Regions from separate parts of the Nonomuraea sp. NPDC049655 genome, predicted to be linked through region 2. Evidence: predicted binding sites of a transcription regulator. Region 2 holds the regulator's gene; the other holds the start of a gene.
The links. Region 2 encodes HrcA, which represses chaperone genes, less so after heat shock. Its sites were predicted from a motif close to TTGGCACTCTCNNNNNGAGAGTGCCAA; they were not measured.
Positions count from the first base shown of each region.

Region 1: a site for HrcA is predicted at 8,252-8,278, ahead of groL (chaperonin GroEL). Genes of this name have one in related genera too.

Region 1 is NZ_JBITLS010000012.1:353,687-365,386, forward strand. Features, by position in the region: gene ACIBQ6_RS35520 (AMP-binding protein) at 1-311, shown strand, start outside; gene ACIBQ6_RS35525 (hypothetical protein) at 380-733, shown strand; gene ACIBQ6_RS35530 (DNA repair helicase XPB) at 801-2,453, shown strand; gene ACIBQ6_RS35535 (hypothetical protein) at 2,673-3,008, opposite strand; gene ACIBQ6_RS35540 (HelD family protein) at 3,129-5,129, shown strand; gene ACIBQ6_RS35545 (YbhB/YbcL family Raf kinase inhibitor-like protein) at 5,192-5,722, shown strand; gene ACIBQ6_RS35550 (hypothetical protein) at 5,824-6,360, opposite strand; gene groL (chaperonin GroEL) at 6,513-8,141, opposite strand; gene ACIBQ6_RS35560 (cold-shock protein) at 8,486-8,686, opposite strand; gene ACIBQ6_RS35565 (MoaD/ThiS family protein) at 8,930-9,205, opposite strand; gene thrC (threonine synthase) at 9,231-10,463, opposite strand; SAM riboswitch class I at 10,477-10,617, opposite strand; gene ACIBQ6_RS35575 (RNA polymerase sigma factor) at 10,697-11,251, opposite strand; gene ACIBQ6_RS35580 (trehalose-6-phosphate synthase) at 11,283-11,700, shown strand, end outside.
Region 2 is NZ_JBITLS010000007.1:212,115-223,814, reverse strand. Features, by position in the region: gene ACIBQ6_RS23865 (DUF6297 family protein) at 1-241, opposite strand, end outside; gene ccmA (heme ABC exporter ATP-binding protein CcmA) at 297-920, opposite strand; gene ACIBQ6_RS23855 (hypothetical protein) at 1,119-1,436, shown strand; gene ACIBQ6_RS23850 (MOSC domain-containing protein) at 1,548-2,180, shown strand; gene ACIBQ6_RS23845 (glycoside hydrolase family 18 protein) at 2,208-3,452, opposite strand; gene ACIBQ6_RS23840 (styrene monooxygenase/indole monooxygenase family protein) at 3,516-4,721, opposite strand; gene hemW (radical SAM family heme chaperone HemW) at 4,777-5,994, shown strand; gene ACIBQ6_RS23830 (DUF4870 domain-containing protein) at 5,987-6,661, opposite strand; gene ACIBQ6_RS23825 (DUF3097 domain-containing protein) at 6,658-7,467, opposite strand; gene ACIBQ6_RS23820 (hypothetical protein) at 7,485-8,330, opposite strand; gene hrcA (heat-inducible transcriptional repressor HrcA) at 8,487-9,500, shown strand; gene dnaJ (molecular chaperone DnaJ) at 9,512-10,654, shown strand; gene ACIBQ6_RS23805 (16S rRNA (uracil(1498)-N(3))-methyltransferase) at 10,664-11,389, shown strand; gene ACIBQ6_RS23800 (hypothetical protein) at 11,397-11,700, opposite strand, start outside.

The DNA of each region.
Region 1 (11,700 bases), on a different contig from region 2:
ACCGCAAGAAGGACCTGATCATCCGCGGCGGCTTCAACGTCTTCCCGCGCGACGTCGAGGACGCGCTCAACCAGCACCCCGACGTGGTCATGTCGGGCGTCGTCGGCCGTCCCGACCCGCGGCTGGGCGAGGAGGTCGTGGCGTTCGTGCAGCTCAGACCGGGGGCCGAGGAGAACGCCGAGGAGCTCATCGAGTGGGCGCGCGACCGGGTCGGACGGGTGAAGTACCCGCGCGAGGTGCGTTTCGTCGAGTCGATCCCGGTCACCAGCGTGCTCAAGCTCGACAGGAAGGCCCTGCGCGGGCGGTTGTGACCGTCCGCGCACACCGGGTCGGGCGCGCCCGTATTCCGTGATAAACGTTGACCTGTCTGGAGGTGAACGTGAGTCAAGAAGATCCGTCCGGCTACCCGCAGCTGCCTTACGGGGCGCCCTACGGCGAGCAGCCGCCTCCGCAGTACGGCTACGGCTACGGCGTGCCGCCGCGGCGCGACGAGGGCCCGCAGGCCGCCGCGATCGTCGCCGTCGTGCTCAACTTCCTGTCCCTCGCCTCCTGCCTCAACGTGCTGGGGCTGCCCGGCGGCATCCTGGCCGCCGTGGCGCTGACGCGGGTCCGCGAGCAGCCGAGGAGCGCCCGTTCGCTGCTGGTCTGGAGCTGGGTGCTGTTCGGCGCCGGTTTCGTGCTGAACGTCGGGCTCTTCCTCTTCCTGGGCCTCACCGGCCGCCTGGACGACTGATCGATTACCCGTTCCGGGACTGTTCCTGCCGTCGTGTGTGTTGGATAAGGGTCAACCGTAGGAAGGGATGTCCGTGAACGACGGCCCGCTCATCGTCCAGTCGGACAAAACGCTGCTGCTCGAGGTCGACCACGAGAAGGCCGACGCGTGCCGCAAGGCGATCGCGCCGTTCGCCGAGCTCGAACGAGCGCCTGAACACGTCCACACCTACCGCGTCACGCCGCTCGCCCTGTGGAACGCGCGTGCCGCCGGCCACGACGCCGAGCAGGTCGTCGACGCGCTGATCGGCTTCAGCCGCTACCCGGTGCCGCACGCGCTGCTCGTCGACATCGCCGAGACCATGGCCCGCTACGGGCGCCTGCGCCTGGAGAAGGACCCGGCCAACGGGCTGGTCCTGACCTCGACCGACCGCGCGGTGCTCGAAGAGGTGCTGCGCTCGAAGAAGATCCAGCCGATGCTGGGCGAGCGCCTCGGCGCCGACTCGGTCATCGTGCACCCGAGCGACCGCGGCAACGTCAAGCAGGCGCTGCTCAAGCTGGGCTGGCCCGCCGAGGACCTGGCCGGCTACGTCGACGGCGAGGCCCACCCCATCAAGCTGCTCCAGGACGGCTGGGAGCTGCGCCCCTACCAGCGCGAGGCGGCCGACGCCTTCTGGCACGGCGGCTCCGGCGTGGTCGTGCTGCCCTGCGGCGCGGGCAAGACCATCGTGGGCGCGGCGGCCATGGCCCACGCCCAGGCCACCACGCTGATCATGGTGACCAACACGGTCAGCGCCCACCAGTGGAAGACCGAGCTGCTCAAGCGCACCTCGCTGACCGAGGACGAGATCGGCGAGTACTCCGGCAACAAGAAGGAGATCCGCCCGGTCACCATCGCCACGTACCAGGTGATGACGACCAGGCGGAAGGGCGTCTACAGCCACCTGGAGCTGTTCGACGCGCGCGACTGGGGCCTGATCGTCTACGACGAGGTCCACCTGCTGCCCGCGCCCATCTTCCGGATGACCGCCGACCTGCAGGCCCGCCGGCGGGTGGGCCTGACCGCGACGCTCGTGCGCGAGGACGGCCGCGAGGGCGACGTGTTCTCCCTCATCGGCCCCAAGCGCTACGACGCGCCGTGGAAGGAGATGGAGAACCAGGGCTGGATCGCGCCGGCCGACTGCGTCGAGGTGCGGGTCACGCTGACCGACGAGGAGCGCCTGGCGTACGCGATGGCCGAGGCCGAGGAGCGTTACCGCTACTGCGCCACCACGCCGTCCAAGACGTACGTGACCGAGGCGCTGGTCCGGCGGCATCTGGGCGAGCAGGTGCTGGTCATCGGCCAGTACATCGACCAGCTCGACGAGCTCGGCGAGCATCTCAACGCGCCGGTCATCAAGGGCGAGACCAGGGTCAAGGAGCGCGAGCGGCTCTACCAGGCGTTCCGCGACAAGGAGATCCAGGTCCTGGTGGTGTCGAAGGTGGCGAACTTCTCCATCGACCTGCCCGAGGCGGCCATCGCGATCCAGGTGTCCGGCACGTTCGGGTCGCGGCAGGAGGAGGCCCAGCGGCTCGGGCGGGTGCTGCGGCCCAAGGCCGACGGCGGTGGCGCCCGGTTCTACACGGTGGTCAGCAGGGACACCGTCGACCAGGAGTTCGCCGCCCACCGGCAGCGATTCCTGGCCGAGCAGGGATACGCCTACCAGATCATCGACGCCGACGACGTGCACGGCGAGGTGTGACCGGTTGAATGCCCGGCCGCTCGTTGCCTGAGCGGCCAGGCACGGCGTTTATGTCACGTCCACGAGACTCCACGGGTCGTCGACATCGAACCACCCCCCTCACCTGCGTACTATCACGCCGCCTGCGACATACCCCCATGATCCGACAAACGCACCTGAAATGCCCGACTTTTTCGGTATTCCCACGTTCACTCAGAGATACGGTCTTTGCCGGGTTCGCTAGCCGGCCAGCAGGCCGCCGAGGAACAGCACCGCGCCGGCGACGATCCACGCGGCGACCCCCGTCCCCATGAGGCGGCCGAACGTGCGCGGGTCCTGCCGGGACGCCGGCACCAGCCAGGCGGCCAGCGTGGCGCAGGCGGCCGGCACGGCGAACACCCCAGACACCGCGCAGACCGCGCCGAGACGCCGGGAGCACGCCGCCGGGGACTCGCCGCCCGCGCAGAACGCCTCCAGCCCCCAACCGGCGAAGACCGACATCCCCCAGAGCGCCGCCAGCAGGAAGCTCGCGACCGTGGGGATCATCGGCGAGAGGACCAGGCGAAGCCGCGCCACCTTCCCTCCGTACCCCGCCGCGCGCCGGTAAATGCTTTGGAGGCGCCGCGCGGCCGCCGTTAAACTAGTCGATTCGCTGCCTTGACCACCTCCGTTTTCCAGCATGGGAGGCGCTTTCGCATGCCCACACATCAACTGGCTCCCGACATACCCTCCGACGTGCTCGCCGCCGAGCAGGCCCACCTGGCCGAGTCCAGGGCCGCGCTCAAGGCGATGCGGGCCCACGCCCAGTCGTTGTCGGCCGACGCGGCCGGCGACTGGGTCTCGCAGCAGATCCTCCAGTCGCTGCTGGACCAGCGCGTGGCCGCCCTGGCCGACCATCCGGACACCCCGCTGTTCTTCGGCCGCCTCGACCGCGAGGGCGGCGACGACCTGCCGGGCACCCTCTACGTCGGCCGCCGCCACGTGCACGACGGCACCAGCCGGCCGCTGGTCATCGACTGGCGCGCGCCGGTGTCCCGCGCGTTCTACCAGGCCAGCCCGGCCGACCCGATGGGCGTCGTCCGCCGCCGCCGCTTCGGCTACCACGGCGGCGCGCTGACCGCGTTCGAGGACGAGCCGCTCGGCGAGGGCGGCGAGGTCGGCCCCTCGAAGATCCTGACCGAGGAGATCGAACGCCCGCGCACCGGCCCGATGCGCGACATCGTGGCCACCATCCAGCCCGACCAGGACGAGATCGTCCGCGCGACGCTGGCCCAGACCGTGTGCGTCCAGGGCGCCCCCGGCACCGGGAAGACCGCCGTGGGCCTCCACCGGGCCGCGTACCTGCTGTTCACCCACCGCGAGCGGCTGGCCAGGTCGGGCGTGATGATCGTGGGCCCGAACCGGGCGTTCCTGTCCTACATCTCCTCCGTCCTGCCCGCGCTGGGCGAGGTCAAGGTCGACCAGACCACCGTGGCCGGGCTGCTCGGCGAGCACGCCGCCGAGGAGGACCCCATGGTCTCCGCGGTCAAGGGCGACGCCAGGATGGCCGCGGTGCTCGAACGGGCGCTGTGGATGCACATCGTCAAGCCCGAGGACGGCCTGGTGTTCACCAAGGGCGCCTACCGCTACCGGGTCGCCGACCACGAGGTGCGCGAGATGGTGGCCTCCCTGCGCGGCACCACCCGCTACTCGCCGGGGCGGGCCGCGCTGGCCCAGCGCCTGGCCCACCAGGTGCTCGTCCGGATGGAGCAGCGCGGCGAGTCGCCCGACGACCGGGTCCAGGACGCGGTGGCCAGGTCGAGGCCGGTCAAGCAGCTCGTCGACGCGGTGTGGCCGAAACTGACGCCGGAACAGGTCCTGCACCGCCTGTTGTCCGATCCGGAATTCCTCACAAAAGCCGCCAAAACTGATTTGTCGCCTGACGAGCAGGAAATGCTGCTTTGGCGGAAGCCTTATCGGAGCTGGAAGTCCGCCAAATGGTCGGCCGCCGACGCCGCGCTCCTCGACGAGCTGCGCGACCTCATGGAGCGCACCCCGTCCCTCGGCCACCTCGTCGTGGACGAGGCACAGGACCTGTCCGAGATGCAGCTGCGGGCGCTCGGCCGGCGCTGCCGCAACGGCTCGGCCACCGTGCTCGGCGACCTGGCCCAGGGCACCACGCCGTGGTCCACCACCTCGTGGGAGACCGTGCTGAAGCACCTCGGCCAGGACGAGGGCGAGGTGACCGAGCTGACGCTCGGCTTCCGCGTGCCGCGCGAGGTGCTCGACTACGCGGCCCGCCTGCTGCCCTCGATCGCCCCCGCGCTGGCCGCCCCGCGGTCGCTGCGTCCGGGCGCCGGCTCGCTCACGGTCCGGCCGGGCGGCACGGTCGCCGAGGCCGCCCGGGAGGTCCTGGCCAGGGAGGGCTCGATCGGGGTCATCGTCCCCGACGCGATGGTGGCGGCGGTCTCCGAGTCGCTGTCCGGCCTGCCGCACGCGGTGCTCGACCCCGACGCGACGCAGGAGCACCGCCTGCTGATCGTGCCCGCCACGCTCGCCAAGGGCCTGGAGTACGACCACGTGATCGTCGTGGAGCCGGCCGACATCGTCGAGGCCGAGCCCCGCGGCCTGGCCCGCCTGTACGTGGTCCTGACCCGCGCGGTCACCTCGCTCACGGTGCTGCACGACAGGCCGCTCCCGGCGCAGCTCGGAACCTGACGGAGGGCGGGCACGGCCGCTTCTAGGATGGCCTGAAGGAGCTGTCAACCTAGGAGGATGCCGTGCCCGCACCGCTTCCGCATGAACACCTGCCCCCGGTCCCCGCGCTCGTGGTGGAGAGCGACGACATCCGCGACGGCGAGCGGCTGAACGACCTCCACGTCTTCGACGACTGGGGGATGACCGGCGGGAACGTCTCGCCCCAGCTGCGCTGGTCGGGCGCGCCCGAGGGCACCCGCGGCTACGCCGTCACCTGCCACGACCCCGACGCCCCCACCGGCAGCGGCTTCTGGCACTGGGTGCTGTTCGACCTGCCCGGCGACACCACGGAGCTGCCCAGGGGCGCGGGCACCGGCCCCGACTTCAAGGGCCTGCCCGCCGGCGCGGTCCACGCCCGCAACGACTACGGCACCAAGGACTACGGCGGCGCCGCTCCCCCGCCCGGCGCCCCTCACCGCTACGTCTTCACGGTGCACGCGCTCGGGGTCGACGAGCTGGGCGTCGGCGGCGACGCGAGCCCGGCCGTGGTCGGCTTCAACATAACCGCCAACACGCTGGCCCGCGGCCACATCGTCGCGCACTTCGGCGTCTGAGACCGGCACAACACCGCGGCGAAGGCGCCCCGTTCGCGTTCGGGGCGCCTTCGCCGTGGTGCCGCGTCGGGTTCCGTACGCCCGGCGCCACCAGACGGGGTTCAGTCGCCCTGCACCAGCTCGTCCGCGAACGTGAAGTCCCCGGGGGCGTTGGACGACAGGTCCTCGCTCTCGCCGCCCGACTCGCCCTCGAAGGCGTCCGAGACGTCCTCACGCTCGCCCGACATGTCCTGCCCCTCCTCCGAGACGTCCTCACGCTCGCCGGACATGTCCTGACCCTCCTCCGAGACGTCGCCGCGCTCGCCGGACATGTCCACGCCCTCCTCCGAGGCGTCCCCGCGCTCGTCGGACCTCTCGTCGGCCTGGTCCGACGACCTGTCCTCGGCTTCCTCCGACGACCTGTCCTCGCCCTCCTCCGACATCTCCCCGCGCTCGTCCTGCGACGTCCACCTGGACGGCGAGGCGCAGTAGTCGCGGTCGTACAGTTCCAGGTAGCCCGCGCAGTAGGGCACGTCGACGTACTCCAGGGCCTCGTCCAGGTAACCGTGGTCGTCTGCCTGGGCGGGCATCGTCATGGCGGCCGCGGCGGCCAGCATGACGGCTCCGAGCCCGAGAACGCGCGCGGTGCGGGAATTCATGTAACTACTCCTTTGTGCGGTGAATCGTCACTTCGTTTCGTTACTGTCCGTAGTCAATAACTACTAAACGTGACGGGACCGGACACAACAAAAGGCGGCCGGATCCTTGGAGATCCGAACCGCCTTCTGATGCGTCAGCGACCAGGCGAGGCCTAGAAGTCCATGTCGCCGCCGCCGGGCATGCCGGCCGGAGCAGCAGGGGTCTTCTCGGGCTTCTCGGCGATGACGGCCTCGGTGGTGAGGAAGAGCGCCGCGATGGAGGCGGCGTTCTGCAGCGCGGAGCGCGTCACCTTGGCCGGGTCGATGATCCCGGACTCGAACATGTTGACGTACTCGCCGGAAGCGGCGTTGAGGCCCTCGCCCGGGGTCAGGTTGCGCACCTTCTCCACGACGACGCCGCCCTCGAGACCGGCGTTGACCGCGATCTGCTTGAGGGGCTCCTCAAGAGCCTTCTTCACGATCGCCGCGCCGGTGGCCTCGTCGCCGTTGAGCTCGAGCTTGTCGAACGCCTTGGCGCCGGCCTGCAGCAGCGCCACGCCACCGCCGGGGACGATGCCCTCCTCGACGGCCGCCTTGGCGTTGCGCACGGCGTCCTCGATGCGGTGCTTGCGCTCCTTGAGCTCGACCTCGGTCGCCGCGCCGGCCTTGATGACCGCCACGCCACCGGCCAGCTTGGCCAGGCGCTCCTGCAGCTTCTCACGGTCGTAGTCGGAGTCGGTGCGCTCGATCTCGGCGCGGATCTCGTTGACCCGGCCGGAGATCGCCTCGGCGTCACCGGCGCCGTCGACGATGGTGGTCTCGTCCTTGGTCACCACGACCTTGCGGGCGCGGCCGAGCAGGTCGAGGGTGGCGGTCTCGAGCTTGAGGCCGACCTCCTCGGCGATGACCTGACCGCCGGTCAGGATCGCGATGTCGCCCAGCATGGCCTTGCGGCGGTCGCCGAAGCCCGGGGCCTTGACGGCCACGGAGCGGAACAGGCCGCGGATCTTGTTGACCACCAGGGTCGCCAGGGCCTCGCCGTCGACGTCCTCGGCGATGATCAGCAGCGGCTTGCCGGACTGCACGACCTTGTCGAGCAGCGGCAGCAGGTCCTTGTTGGCCGAGACCTTGCTGTTGACGATCAGGATGTACGGGTCTTCGAGAACGGCCTCCATGCGGTCGGAGTCGGTCACGAAGTACATCGACGTCATGCCCTTGTCGAAGCGCATGCCCTCGGTGAGCTCAAGCTCAAGGCCGAAGGTGTTGCTCTCCTCGACGGTGATGACGCCTTCCTTGCCGACCTTGTCCATCGCCTCGGCGATGAGCGAGCCGATCTCGGGGTCGGCGGCGGAGATGGAGGCGGTGGAGGCGATCTGCTCCTTGGTCTCCACATCCTTGGCCAGCTTGGAGAGCTCCTCGCTGACCCGCTCGACGGCGGCCTCGATGCCCTTCTTCAGGGCCATCGGGTTGGCGCCGGCGGCCACGTTGCGCAGACCTTCGCGCACCAGAGCCTGGGCGAGCACGGTGGCCGTGGTGGTGCCGTCGCCGGCGACGTCGTCAGTCTTCTTGGCGACTTCCTTGACCAGCTCGGCGCCGATCTTCTCCCACGGGTCCTCGAGCTCGATCTCCTTGGCGATGGAGACGCCGTCGTTGGTGATCGTGGGAGCGCCCCACTTCTTCTCCAGCACGACGTTGCGCCCCTTGGGGCCCAAGGTCACCTTGACGGCGTCGGCGAGCTGGTTCATACCGCGCTCGAGACCGCGCCGGGCGTCCTCGTCAAACGCGATCATCTTGGCTGCCATAAGGCTAGACCTCCCAGATGCAGGGTGGCGTGTCCTGGACCGAGCCGACGCCCGCGACGGCATAGGCCTGCATCTCCGTTCGGCAGACCCCATCGTCTCGATCCGAGTTGTTGGCACTCTGCCACACAGAGTGCCAACGAACTGTTTAGCACTCTACCCTGCCGAGTGCAAGCCACGGGCACCCCACCCCAGCTCATCGGGCAGGTCATCGGGTGCGCCGGTTCGCACGGCGAGCCGCCCCTGAGGCGCGGCCCGCCGTGCGAAGCCGACGGAGGAAACAGTGGCGAGCCCGTACGGACTGCGCTGCCGCACGTCCCGCCTTGGTGCATACCAGCGAGGGTGAATCAGACCGTGCGGACGGACTCCGCCTGCGGCCCCTTCTGGCCCTGCGTGATCTCGAACTCGACGCGCTGTCCCTGTTCGAGAGAGCGGTACCCGTCCATCATGATCGCTGAGTAATGGACGAATACATCCTTACCACCGTCTACCGCGATGAAGCCGTAGCCCTTGTCCGCGTTGAACCACTTGACGGTGCCCTGCGCCACTTCCGACTCCTCTTACTGGGCTCGCAGATCTCGCCCATTCCTTCGCGAGACCCGTAATCGCATGACTTTTGGGAAAATCAGCCAGACGATCGCCCTCGACCATACCTGTGGCACGGGGTTTGGCAACAGAGTCAACCGACAAAACGCTAATTTCATCGAAGGCTGAGTCGTTCGAGGTTGAATTTGGTTCTAAAACAAGAAGGCGCCCACAAGGGGCGCCTTCAAGAGTCGGTGGTCCGGCGGTCAGCCGCCCGCGACGGCGGGGATGATGGAGATCTGAGTGCCTTCAGGGGCGGGAGTGTCCAGGCCCTCGGCGAAACGGACATCCTCATCACCAACGTATACGTTGACAAAACGACGAATCTTGCCCGATTCATCCAGAATTCTCGCGCCGATCCCCGGGTAGTCGGAGTCAAGCTTGGCGAGAACGTCACGAAGAGTCGCCCCTTCGCCACTCACCTCGGCGTTACCCCCGGTGTAAGTGCGCAGAATGGTGGGAATCCGCACAGAAACGCTCATGGTTTTTGTTGCCTTTCCTGGATTGTCAGACAGTCGCGCGGAACGCGTCGAGAGAGGGCCGGATCACGGCGGTGGGCCGCGCGTCGTCGCTGATCGCGTCGAGCGTCTTCAGGCCGTCGCCGGTGTTCAGGACCACCGTCTCGGCCTCGGGGTCGAGCCTGCCCGTCTCGACGAGCTTCTTCAGCACGCCCACCGTGACGCCGCCCGCGGTCTCGGCGAAGATGCCCTCGGTGGAGGCCAGGAGCTTGATGGCGGCGACGATCTCGGGGTCGGTGACGTCCTCGACGCCCCCGCCCGTGCGCCGGGCGATGTCCAGCACGTACGGCCCGTCGGCGGGGTTGCCGATGGCCAGCGACTTGGCGATCGTGTCCGGCTTGACCGGCTGGACGACGTCGTGCCCCGCCTTGTACGCCGTCGAGACCGGCGAGCACCCGGCCGCCTGGGCCCCGAACACCTTGTAGGGGGTGTCCTCGACCAGCCCGAGCGCGATCAGCTCCTTGAACCCCTTGTCGATCTTCGTGAGCTGGGAGCCGGAGGCGATGGGGATGACGATCTGCTCCGGCAGCCGCCAGCCGAGCTGCTCGGCGATCTCGTACGCGAGCGTCTTGGACCCTTCGGCGTAGTAGGGCCGCAGGTTGACGTTGACGAACCCCCACCGCTCGCCCAGCGGGTCGCCGATCAGCTCCGAACAGAACCGGTTGACCTCGTCGTACGTGCCGTCGATGCCGATCAGCCGGCCGCCGAACACCCGGGCCATGGCGATCTTGGCCGCTTCGAGGTCGGCCGGGATGAACACGCACGCGTCGAGGCCGGCCCGCGCGGCGGCGGCGGTGACCGCGCCGGCGAGGTTGCCCGTGGAGGAGCAGGAGAGCGTGTGGAAACCGAAGTTCCTGGCCGCCTCGACGGCGATGGCGACCACCCGGTCCTTGAAGGAGTGGGTGGGGTTGCCCGAGTCGTCCTTCACGAACAGGGACCGGATGCCGAGCGCCTTGCCGAGGTTGCCGGCCTTGACCAGCTTCGTCCAGCCCGGGTTCATGTTGGGCTTGCTCGCCACGTCGGCGGGGACCGGGAGCAGGGAGCGGTAGCGCCAGATGTTGGCGGGGCCGGACTCGATGTCCGCGCGGGTCACCTGGCCGAAGGAGTAGGCCGCTTCGAGCGGCCCGAAACACTCCAGGCAGGCGAAGCTGGGACCCAGGGGGTAGCGCGTGCCGCACTCGCGGCAGGACAGAGCGACGGCAGGACCAAAGTCGAGCGACATGAAGCGAGGCCTTCCCTCATCTTCGCCCGCGGCCACCTTGACCGCGAACCGGAATTGGCACCTTGTCCCGGTCGGCCTCGCCAGGTCGCGAGCACAAGCCGGGAGGGTTGCCGGGGCTTCGCAGGGCCGGTCCCTCCACCCCTCTGGATGAGCAATATTCAGTTGTCGAAAAGGACTCTACCTTCTCAAGTGGCGGAAACAACCACCCGTCTCACCATGCGAGAGGACGCGTCTCACCGATAGTCCTCCCCGAGGACTCCCTGCACGTACTTGCGGGCCTGGTGGATGCGGGACTTGGCGGTGCCGAGCGGGATGTTGAGCTGCTCGGCCACCTCGTTGTAGTCGAGCTGGACGATGTCGCGCAGCACCAGCGCCTGGGCCAGGTCGGGCTTGTCGGCCTCCAGCGCCTCCATCGCGTCGAGCAGGTCGAGCCGCGAGCCGGCGATCACGCTGACCCGCCGCGCGTCGGGCTTCTGCATCGGCAGCTCCTCCGACGTCTGCTCGGCGGCCCTGCGCTTCAGCGAGCGGTACGTGGTGCGCGCGCAGTTGGCGGTCACGATGTGCAGCCAGGTGCTGAACCTGGCCCGCCCCTCGAACCGGCCGATGTTGCGCGCCACGGCCAGCAGAGTGTCCTGCGAGGCTTCTTCCGCGTCCTGGTGATAGGGCAGGATCCGGGCGCAGTGGCGCATCACGTCAGGCTCGATCCTGGCCAGGAGCTCGCCGAGCGCGCGATGGTCTCCGGCCGCGGCCGAGCGGGCGAGTTCCTCGGTTAGCTCATCTAGCGCCATAGCTGGGATCCTATGGGCGAAGGGAGCCCAAATGAACAGCGTTCTCGTGGCGTCCAACCGCGGGCCGGTCTCCTTCACCGTCGACGACGACGGTGAGCTGACCATGAAACGCGGTGGTGGCGGCCTCGTCTCGGGCCTGTCGGGGGTGGCCAAGGAGCACGGCGTGCTGTGGGTGTGCGCCGCGCTGTCCGACGGCGACCGCAGCGCCGTGCGCCTGGCCCCGGGGGGCCGGCTCGACCGCTGCGGCTACGACACGGGCGCCCTGCGGATGCTCGACATCCCTGCGGCCACCTTCCACCGCGCCTACAACGCCGTGGCCAACTCGACCCTGTGGTTCGTCAACCACCTGCTGTACGACATCCCCAACTCCCCCAGTTTCGGCACCAAGTTCCGGCGCGAGTGGGAGTCCTACCGCGACTACAACGGCGCGTTCGCGCTGGCGCTGGCCG
Region 2 (11,700 bases):
GCGCCAGCGCCAGGCAGCCCGCGAACCCCAGCAGCACCAGGGCGACCCCCGCGCCCATCCGTCCCGGCTCGACCGCCCCGCCCAGGCCGGAGACCACCGAGGACAGCGGCTGCCCGACGACGGCGAGCAGCATGCACAGGCCGAACAGGCTGACGTAACGATCGATCAGCCCGGCCGGGGCACGCCCGCGCGCCCGGACGAACGCCCGCACCGACCGCACGCTCACCTCGCCCGCGCTCACCGCCCGCCCGCCTTCCCCGTCAGGCCGGTCTCCCGGACGACGGCGTCGTGGCCGCTCATGCGGGCACCCCGGCGGGGGAGACCCGGCGGGCGGCGTCGGCCAGGGCCTGGTCGTGGGTGGCCATCACCACGGTGCCGCCCTCGTCGGCGTACTCCTCCAGCAGTTCCCCGAGCCGGACGCGGAAGGCCGCGTCGAGGCCGCGTTCGGGCTCGTCGAGCAGCAGCAGCGTGCTCGGCCTGAGCAGCGTGGCGGCCAGGCAGAGGCGCTGGCGCTGGCCGGTGGACAGGTTGAGCGGCGGCGCGTCGGCCCGCTCGGTCAGCGCGAACTCCTCCAGCGCCGAGTCCACCGTCATGCGCGCCTCGGCGTACACGGCGCCCATGAGCTCCAGGTGCTCGCGCGCCGTCAGCCCCGGGTACCAGGCGGGCTCGTCGCCGAGCAGCGCAACGCGGCGCCAGAAGGGCGCGTCGTCGGCGGGCTCGGCGCCGAACACGCGGATCTCGCCGGAGGTGGCGGGCTGGAGGCCGGCCAGGCAGCGCAGCAACGTGGACTTGCCCGATCCGTTGGGCCCGACGACCGCCACGACCTCACCCGGCTCGACGGCCAGGTCGAGGCTCCGGAGCACGGGATTGCCCCCGAGCTCGACGGACAGGTCCGCGACTTCGATGATCAAATCGCTCACCGTTCGAGCGTAGCCACCCCACCGGCCGCCCGCGCGATCGGTCTCCAGGGCCTTCCGGGCCTTGCCCCCGCCTTCCCGCGGCCTTCCCGCGGCCTTCTCGGGCCCTTCCCGGGGCCATCCCGGGGCGGGAGAGCCGATTCTGTCGGTGCCGGTCGCTACCTTTGCTGTTCCCGAACACCAGTGCTACTGGAGGGTGACGTGATTGCTTCTGAGCGATTCGAGCGTGCCGCTGTGCTGGGGGTGGCCGTGGCGGAGGAGACCAGGCGGCTGCTGCGGCTTCACCTGAGACCCGCCGAGGTGGGCGGCGACGGCAGGGTGGTGGTCGACGTGCCCTATCCCGACGCGGCGGTGGTGGCGGCGCTGCTCGACGTCGCGGCCGAGTGTTTCGGCGAACGTGGCGGCTCGGTCGAGGAGACCAGGCAGGCGGCCCTGGAGACCCTGTTACAGCTGGCCGAGTTCGACGCCGAGTCCCAGCTCGCCCGGGTGCCGCCGGAGCCCGACGACAGTCGCGGGTGACGGCTCGGCGAACAGGCCGAATAATCACATGTCCGTTCTTCTCCATTGATAGGGTGAGAAAGGCGGAAAAATCGGTGCGTCGCGGGCCCATCCGTCCGCTACCGTCGCGGCATGCGCATCCTCTCCGTCAACGTCGGGCTGTCGCGCGACGCGGAATGGGCCGGCAAGCTCGGCCGTACGGCGATCGACAAGCGGGCCGTGCCCCATCGGGTGGAGGTGCTGCGCAACGGCCTGGCCGGCGACGAGCGGGCCGACACGCCCAACCACGGCGCCCCCGCCCACGCCGTCTACGCCTACGCCCGCGAGGACTACGACTGGTGGCAGGGCGAGCTCGGCCGCGACCTGCGCGACGGCCGCTTCGGGGAGAACCTGACCACCGCGGGCCTCGACGTCAACGGCGCCCTCGTGGGCGAGCGGTGGCGCGTCGGCAGCGCCCTGCTGGAGGTCACCGGCCCGCGCATCCCCTGCGTGGTGTTCCGCAACTGGATGGACGAGCCGGGCTGGCTCAAGCGCTTCACTCGTGCCGCGCGGCCAGGCGCCTACCTGGCCGTGGTCGAACTGGGCGAGCTGGGCGCGGGGGACGAGGTGGAGATCGTCTCGCGCCCGGAGACCGGGATGACCGTGGCGGACGCCTTCCGCGCCCGCCACGGCGACGCCGACGCGCTGGCCCGGGTGCTCGCGGTCCCCGGCCACGCCCCGGAATGGGACGAGCTGGCCGCGCGCGCGGGCCGGGCGAGCGGCTAGAGCCCGCCCACCCGGCCGGCCGTCCGTCTAGCGCAGGACGGCGTACAGGGCCGAGGTGAGGGAGGCGCGGGCGTCGTCCTGGTCGATCGACCACATCATCGAGCCGCCCAGGCCCTTGAGCCGGATGTAGGCCGCCTTCTCCAGCAGCGACGCCGGGTCGTCGTAGGACCAGAACTCGTTGCCGTCGTAGAGCCACATCGCGCCGGTGCGCACGTCCCGGTAGCGCTTGCCGGGCTTGGCCGCCAGGTCCTTGTAGTCCTCGCTGCCCGGCCCCCACTTGCCGGCGGCCGGTCCGGTCGCGGGCTGCCAGAGGCCGTCGCCGCCGCCGGTCACGCCGGTCCAGCCCTGCCCGTACGCGGGCACACCCACGACGATCTTGCGGCCGGGCGCGCCGCGCGACAGGTAGTCGCGCACGGTCTGGTCCACGCTGTACCTGACGGGGTTGGGGTCGCGCCGGTCGTTGAACAGGTTCCCGTTGTGCCCGGTCCGCGACTCCCAGGTGCCGTGCAGGTCGTACCCCTGGACGGTGGCGAAGTCGAGCGACCGGAACACGCGGCGCACCTCGAACCCGGCGTCGATCTTCGCGGCGGCGGCCGGGAGGAAGGCGGTGAGCTGGGAGCTCGCCGAGAAGGCCCGGAGCTGGGCGCGCAGTTCCTCGACGAAGAGGGTGAAGTTGCGCCGGTCCTCGGGCCTGATCACGTTCCCGTCGTTGCCCGCCGAGCCCGGCCACTCCCAGTCCAGGTCGACGCCGTCGAACACGCCGGCGCCCGCGCCGGGCTCCAGGCCCGGCAGGTTGCCGCGCAGCCACAGGTCGACGCACGACCGGGCCAGCGCGGACCGCGATTCGGCGGTGAGCACGGCGTCGGAGAAGTACTTGGACCCGGTCCAGCCGCCGAGCGAGATCAGCACCTTGAGGCCGGGGTGCTTGGCCTTGAGCTTGCGCAGCTGGTTGAGGTTGCCGTTGAGCGCCTGGCCCGGCTGGTCGGCGACGCCGTCCACGCTCTGCTCGGCCGGCACCGGGCGCTGCCAGTCGGCCCAGGGGTCGGCCGAGTAGCAGGAGCCTTCGGCGTTGACGAAGCCGAAGGCGTAGTTGAGATGGGTGAGCTTGGCGGCGGCGCCGCTGGTGTCCACGTCCTTGACGTGGTAGTTGCGCCCGTACACGCCCCACTGGATGAAGTAGGCGACCCGCTTGAATCCGGGATGGGCCTCGGCGGGCGCGGACACCGCCGTGAGCCCGAGTAAGAGCGAGAGTGCGAGGAGGATCTTCTTCACGGGCGCTCCTGGGGGGTGAATTTATAAGAAACTTTCCTATAAGTTGACGCGATCGTAGAACCGTCACCCCGTGCCGTCAACGACGCGCGACACCTCCTCGGCGCTGGAGAACAGCCGCCACGCGCGCGCCGGGTCGCCGAACAGCGACAGCACCAGATCGGCCACCTCCTGCCTGGTCGCGGCGGCGGCGAGCAGGGCGAGGACGTGCTCGGCCGGCGGCCGCAGGAAGGCGTTCGTCCACGCGACGACCGGCTCGGCCGCCACCCACATGCGCCGGGCCGTCTCCCGCGCGAACGCCGCGTCGTAAGGGCCGCCCGCCGCGATGGCCTCGGCCACGATCCAGGCGCAGGCCGAGCCCAGGTTCGCGCCCTGCCCGGTGATCGGGTCGTTGGTGACCCAGGCGTCGCCGATCGCCAGCGCCACGCCGCCGCCGGGCAGCTCGGCCACCGCCTCGCGCACGACCGGCGTGATCGCGCCCTGCAACAGGTCCTCCGGCCCGAGCAGCTCGAACGCGGCCGCATCGATCAGCTCGGCCAGGCGCGGCGCGTGCTCGGGCAGCAGGGCGAGCAAGGTCTTGCAGAACTCGTCGGCGGGCACCCGGGCCAGCACGTCGAGCGGCCCGCCGGGGATCGCCTCGACCAGGACGCCGCCATGCACGCCCGACCGCGTCATCATCGCCATGCACAGGATCTCGCCGCAGCCGGGCGAGATGTTGAAGCCGAAGGCCGGCCCGGGATCGAACCCGTGGAACAGCCCGGCGGCCAGGATCCGCTGCGGCGCCTCGTACGGAGACCAGGCCGGAACCCGCGGGAACAGCTCGCGCACCGAGCGCCGCCCGGTGGCCACCACCATCAGCTCGTGGTCGCGCGACCAGTGGGCGACCTGGCCCGCGTCCGGCGGGAGGGGATCGACGACCAGGCGGCCGCCTCTGCTCGTGTAGTCGTCCATGAGCGCCGGCAGCAGCACCCGGAAGTCGAGCCCGTGGAACGGCTCGGTCACGCGGCCGGTGAACTCCAGCGGCGGATCGCCCTTGATCGAGAGCCTGCCGCTGACCAGCAGGCAGCCGGGGTCGAGGAAGTGCAGGCTGCCCAGCTCCCGCTCGCGGTCCTGCGCGCGGCCCATCCTGCCGACCGTGTTCGGCAGCCGCCCGCGGCCCAGGTCGGCCGCGTCGCCCTCGCTGTAGAGCGTGGTCGCGACGCCGAGCTGCTGGAGTCGCAGGGCCAGCGTCAGGCCGGAGATCCCCGCGCCCACGATTCCCACGCCCGTCATGTGCCGCCTCCTTCGATGGCTCGGAGCACACCCGTGAGCAGGCACACTGGATGACGTGCCATCCACCCTGCCCGACGGCGATCCGGCGCCCGCCTCCGGCGAGCTGCCCGACAGCGCGCTGCGCGGGCTCGGCGAGCGCCCGTTCGGCTTCTACGTGCACGTGCCCTTCTGCGTCACCCGCTGCGGCTACTGCGATTTCAACACCTACACCGCCGCCGAGCTAGGGCCCGGCGCCTCCCACCGCGACTACGCCGACACGGTCGTGGCGGAGGTGCGCCTCGCCCGGCGCGTGCTCGGCGACGCCGACCTGCCCGTGGAGACGGTGTTCTTCGGCGGCGGCACGCCCACGCTGCTGCCGCCCGAGGACCTGGCGCGCGTCCTGGCCGCGATCGACGCCGAGTTCGGGCTGCGGCCGGGGGCGGAGGTCACCACCGAGGCCAACCCCGAGTCCGTCGAACCCGCCTACCTCGACAAACTCCGTCAGGGCGGCTTCAACCGGATCAGCTTCGGCATGCAGAGCGCGCGTGAGCACGTGCTCCAGGTGCTCGACCGCCGGCACACGCCGGGCCGTCCGGCGCGGGCCGTCCAGGAGGCGCGGGCGGCCGGGTTCGAGCACGTCAACCTCGACCTGATCTACAGCACGCCGGGGGAGTCCGACGACGACTGGCGGGCCTCGCTGGCCGCCGCGATCGAGGCCGGGCCCGACCACGTGTCGGCGTACTCGCTGATCGTGGAGGAGGGCACCAGGCTCGCGGCCCGGATCCGGCGCGGCGAGCTGCCGATGCCCGACGACGACGTCGCCGCCGACCGCTACCTGATCGCCGAGGAGATGCTGGCAGAGGCCGGTTTCTCCTGGTACGAGGTGTCCAACTGGGCCACCTCCGAGCAGGCCCGCTGCCGGCACAACCTGCTCTACTGGACCGGCGGCGACTGGTGGGCCGCCGGCCCCGGCGCCCACAGCCACGTCGGCGGCACCCGCTGGTGGAACGTCAAGCACCCGGCCGCCTACGCCCAGCGCCTGGCGGCGGACACCTCGCCCGCGCACGCGCGCGAGGTGCTCACCGGCGACGACCGGGCCGCCGAGCGGCTGATGCTGGAGCTGCGGCTGATCTCCGGCTACCCGCTCGCCGAGGTCGCCCCCGGCGCCCGCACGTCCGTGGCGAGCGCGCTGGCGCGCGGGCTGCTGGAGCCCGGGCCGTTCAGGGCGGGCCGGATGGTGCTCACCCTCAAGGGGCGGCTGCTGGCCGACGCCCTGATCACCGAGCTCATGTGACCAGGCGGATGGCGAACGGGTAGCGGTAGTTCTCGCCCCGGTTGGTGGCGATGGCCGCCTGGACGTGGAAGATCAGCGACACGATCCAGATGATCGGGAACAGCAGCAGGCCGACCAGCACGATCGACAGCACGATCGCCACCGCGTAGCCGATGAACATCGTGATCTGGAAGTTCAGCGCCTCGGCCGCCTGGTCCCTGACATAAGGGGACTCGTCCTTCTTCATCAGGTAGATGACCAGCGGGCCGACCCACGAGACCAGTAGGCCTAGCAGGTGGGCGAGCATGGCCATCGTGGTGTCGTCGCTGCCGCGGCGCGGGCCGAACCGGCCGGGCACGTACGGCCCGGCGGGGTAGCCGTAACCCGGCTGCTGCCCGTAGCCCGGAGCCTGGCCGTGGCCGGGGGGCTGGCCGTAGCCGGGCGGCGGGGGCACGTAGGGGGGCGGCGTGGGCATGGGGCCGGGCTGCGGACCGGGCCGGCTCGGCGGCTGCCGCCCGTAGCCGGGCTGGGAACCCGGCTGCTGCCCGTAGCCGAGCTGGGGGCCCGAGCCCTGGTCGCGGGGCACGTCAGAAGGCGGCACGTCGTAAGGCGGGACGTCGTAAGGCGGGACGTCAGAGGGCGGGACGTCCGGGGTGGAGTCGTCGGGGGGTGGCGGGGCCTGGCTCATGATGCCTCCGTAACGAAGTCGATCAGTTCCTCGACCCGGCCGAGCAGCTCCGGCTCCAGGTCGGCGTAGGACGAGACGGCGCCCAGAATGCGCCGCCAGGCGTCCGCGGGCTCCATGCGCCAGCCCAGTGCGGCGAGCACGCCCTCCTTCCACGGCACCCCGCGCGGCACGTCGGGCCAGCTCGGGATGCGCAGCACGGACGGTTTGACCGCCTGCCAGATGTCGATGTACGGATGACCCACGACGAGCACGTGCGGCGAGGTGATCCGGGCCGCGATCCGGCTCTCCTTCGACCCCGGCACCAGATGGTCGACCAGCACGCCCAGCCTGCGGCCCGGCTCGGGGGCGAACTCGGCCACGATGGCGGGCAGGTCGTCGACGCCCTCCAGGTACTCGACCACGACCCCCTCGACCCGCAGGTCGTGGCCCCAGATCTTCTCCACGAGCGCGGCGTCGTGCACGCCCTCGACGTAGATCCGGCTCTCCTTGGCGACCCGGGCCCGCAGCCCCTCCACGGCGATGGACCCGGACGCGCTGCGCCTGGGCCCCGCCGGGGCCGCGGCCGCCGGGCGCACCAGCGTCACGGGCCTGCCCTCCAGCAGGAACGCGGCCGGCGCCAGCGGGAACAGGCGGCGTTTGCCGAACCGGTCCTCCAGGGTGACGGCCTCCTTGTCGCAGGCCACCACGGCGCCGCAGAAGCCGCTGTCGGCGTCCTCCACGACCAGGTCGAGTTCGGCGGGCACCTTCGGGATCTTGCCCTTGCCCGGCCGCCGCCAATTGCCCGCCAGCACATCGCCCTCGTACACACGGGGACCGTAGCAAATCACCCGCTGACCGCAAGGCGCTTACGCGCGCCGCTGCGCCGTACGAGGACGACGACGGTGCCGATGATGCCGATGAGCAGACCGGCGCCGGGGAACAGGAACAGCGCCGCCACCCCGCCGAACAGGCCGCCCGCCGCGGAGAGCACGTCACGGCCCACGCCGAAGCGGGCCGACGACTCCTCCTGCGTGGCGCAGGTCAGCTGGTAGTCGCCCTTGGCGGGGGCGTTGACGGCGAGGATCTCCTGCCAGGTGGTGCCGCCGGCGCTGAGCGTCTGGGTGCCGGAGACCTTGACCAGCCTGGCCTGGGCCGGGCCACCGGAGATCTCGCACTGGTAGTTGACCCGCGTGTCGGTGGCGATGTAGACGGCCGGGCGCTTGGCGGGGTCGATCGCGACCTTCACGCTTTCGCCCGACGCGAACGTGCTCGTCGGGGCCATGTCCGAGACGCTGCTCAGCACGCCGCCGGCGAACACGACCACGCCCACGACGCCGAGCACGACGGCCACGGCCCACACGACGGCGATCCACCACAGGCGGGGCTTGATCGCCTTGCCGTCGATCCTGGCCGGGAACTGCGGCTGGCCGCCGTACTGGTTGTGGGGGCCGTACTGGTCGGGGTGGGCGTACTGGTCGGGCTGGGCGTACTGGTTCTGCTGGCCGTACTGGTTCTGCTGGCCGTACTGGGGCGGGGGGCCGTACTGGGCGGGCGGCTGTTGCTGCTGGTAGGGCGGCTGGCCGTGCTGCTGGGGCTGGTACGGGGGCTGGGCGTACTGGTTCGGCTGACCGTAGTAGGGACCCTGCCCCTGGGGCGGTCCGTACTGCGGGGGCTGGGAATTGTCGGTCATGCGGCAAGTGTGAGGCCTGTCGCTTGTAAGTCGCTAGCAACAGGATGGGACCTGGTGTTATCGCACCTTGTGGGCGAGAGCCGTACACTTGGCACTCGGGAACACGGAGTGCTAGACCTGTCGTTTCCCTGTTAGGCAGAGGCAGGAGGTGAGCACGTGCTCGACGAACGGAAGCTGGCGGTGCTCCGCGCCATTGTCGAAGACTACGTGTCCACCAACGAACCGGTGGGCTCCAAGGCGCTGGCGGAGCGCCACAACCTCAAGGTCTCCCCGGCAACGGTCAGGAACGACATGGCCGCTCTGGAGGAGGACGGGTACATCACCCAGCCGCACACCAGCGCGGGCCGCGTGCCGACGGACAAGGGCTACCGCCTGTTCGTCGACCGGCTCTCGCAGGTCAAGCCCCTGTCGGGGGCCGAGCGGCGGGCGATCGAGACCTTCCTCGCCGGCGCGGTCGACCTCGACGACGTGGTCTTCCGCACCGTGCGGCTGCTCGCGCAGCTCACCAGGCAGGTCGCGGTCGTGCAGTACCCGACGCTGACCCGTTCCACGGTCAGGCACGTCGAGCTGGTCCCGCTCAACGAGCGGCGGGTCATGCTCGTGCTGATCACCAACACCGGGCGCGTCGAGCAGCGCGTGATCGAGCTGCCCGAGGTGGTGGAGGACGACCGCATCGCCCATCTGCGCGCGGTGCTCAACTCCTGCCTCGACGGCTGCGGGCTGAGCAACGTCCCCGAGCTGGTCGCCGACCTGCCCGAGCGGCTGCCCGCCGAGGACCGGCCCGCCGTGGCCACGATCCTGTCGGTGCTGCTCGAAACCCTCGTCGAACGCCATGACGAGAAGATCGTGTTCGCCGGCGCGGCCAATCTCGCGGGCGCCGACTTCGCCACCGGCCTGCGCGACGTGCTGGAGGCGCTGGAGGAGCAGGTCGTGCTCATGCGGTTGCTCGGCGAGACATCCACAGACACCCCGTCCGCGCTCACCGTGCGCATCGGCTCGGAAAACCCCTACCTTCGCGGCACGTCCATCGTCGCAACCGGATACGGTTCTGGCGACAACCAACTGGCCCGGCTCGGCGTGCTGGGTCCCACCAGGATGGACTACCCCGTGACGATGGGCGCCGTACGCGCGGTGGCACGCTACGTCAGCCAGATCCTGGCTGCATCTTAAGAGGTCGATAAGTGGCAAACAGCGACTACTACGCCACCCTCGGGGTGCGCCGTGACGCCAGTCAGGACGAGATCAAGAAGGCCTACCGCCGCCTCGCCCGCGAGCTGCACCCCGACGTGAACCCCGATCCTGAGACCCAGGAGCGGTTCAAGGAGATCACGCAGGCCTACGAGGTGCTGTCCGATCCGAACAAGCGCCAGATGTACGACCTGGGCGGCGACCCCTTCGGCGGCGGCGCGGGTGCGGGCGCGGGCGCCGGCGGCTTCGGCGCGGGCTTCCCCTTCAGCGACATCATGGACGCCTTCTTCGGCACCGCGGGCGGCACCCGCGGGCCGCGCTCGCGCGCCAGGAGGGGCCGCAACGCCACCATCCGGGTCGAGCTCGACCTGCGCGAGACGGCGTTCGGCACCACCCGCGAGCTGGTCGTGGACACCGCCGTGCTGTGCGAGGTGTGCCACGGCGCCGGCGCGGCCCCCGGCACCCACCCCGACACCTGTGACATGTGCAACGGGCGCGGCGAGATCTCCCAGGTCACCCGCTCGTTCCTGGGCCAGGTCATGACCTCGCGGCCGTGCCCCCAGTGCGGCGGCTTCGGCAGCATCATCCGCCACCCCTGCCAGGAGTGCTCGGGCGACGGCCGGGTGCGCACCCGCCGTACGATCAAGGTCCGCATCCCCGCGGGCGTCGAGGACGGCACCCACATCCAGCTCGCCGGCGAGGGCGAGGTCGGCCCCGGCGGCGGCCCGCCCGGAGACCTGTTCCTGGAGATCGTCGAACGCGCGCACGAGATCTTCGAGCGGCGCGGCGACGACCTCCACTGCACGGTCCAGATCCCGATGACGGCCGCCGCGCTCGGCACCATCCTCGCCGTCGAGACGCTCGACGGCTCCGAGGAGATCGACGTGCGCCCCGGCACCCAGTCCGGCCAGGTCATCACCATGTACGGGCGCGGCGTGCAGCGGCTCAACGAGTCCGGCAGGGGCGACCTGCTCATCCATGTCAACGTCGAGACCCCGATGCGGCTCGACCAGACGCAGGAGGACCTGCTGCGCGAGCTGTCCAGGCTGCGCGGCGAGGAGCGGCCGCCGGGAAAGTTCGCCCCGGGGCAGCAGGGTTTTTTCTCCCGCCTGCGTGACGCCTTCAACGGCAGGTGACGATCACCCGTGACCGTCCCCGTGTTCCTCGCCGAGGACCTCAACGGCGCCGAGCTCACGCTCGACGGCCCTGAGGGGCGGCACGCGGCCTCCGTGCGGCGCCTGCGCGCCGGCGAGCGGGTCGACCTGACCAACGGCGCGGGCGACGTCGCCGAGTGCGTGGTGCGCGAGGTGTTCAAGGACGCACTCGCGCTCGACGTGCTCGCCCGCTACACCGTCGAGCCGCCCGCGCGGCGGCTGGTGGTCGTCCAGGGGCTGCCCAAGGGCGACAGGGGCGAGCTGGCCGTCGAGATGATGACCGAGGTGGGGGTCGACGTGATCGTGCCCTGGGCCGCCTCGCGCAGCATCACGCAGTGGAAGGGCGACAAGATCGCCAAGGCGCTGGGCCGCTGGCGTGCCACGGCCCGCGAGGCCGGCAAGCAGGCGCGCCGGTTCCACCTGCCGCAGGTGGCCGAGCTCGCCTCCACCGCCCAGGTCGAGGGGCTGCTGGCCGACGCGGCGCTGGGGCTCGTGCTGCACGAGGAGGCCGCCGAGCCGCTGTCGAAGGTGGCGCTGCCGCCCGGCGGCGACATCGTCGTCGTCGTGGGGCCGGAGGGCGGGGTCTCGGAGGAGGAACTGCGCAGGTTCGCCGCGGCCAAGGCGGTGCCCGTGCTGCTCGGGCCCACCGTGCTGCGCACCTCCACGGCGGGGGTGGCGGCGGCGGCCGTGCTGCTCGCGCGTACCGGGCGCTGGTGATTCCAGCTCAGGGTGTCGTGTGCGGCACGTCCACCAGCGGGCTGCTCAGGTCGCTCGGGCCGGTGGGCACGTCGTCCGGTGGGCACTCGTCGGAGGGGCACGACGTCGGCGATTCGGTCGTCTCCGGCGGGGTCGGCGTGGGGGTCGGCGTGATCTCGGGGCACTCCTGGTCGCCGGCGGGCTCACCGCTCGGACAGGGCGTCGAGGACGGCGTCGGCGACGGCGTGGGCTGCCTGGTCGACCTGGCCGTCTCGGAGGGCCGGTGGGTCTCGCTGTGGCTGGGCGGCACGACCACCGCGGGCGGCGGCTCG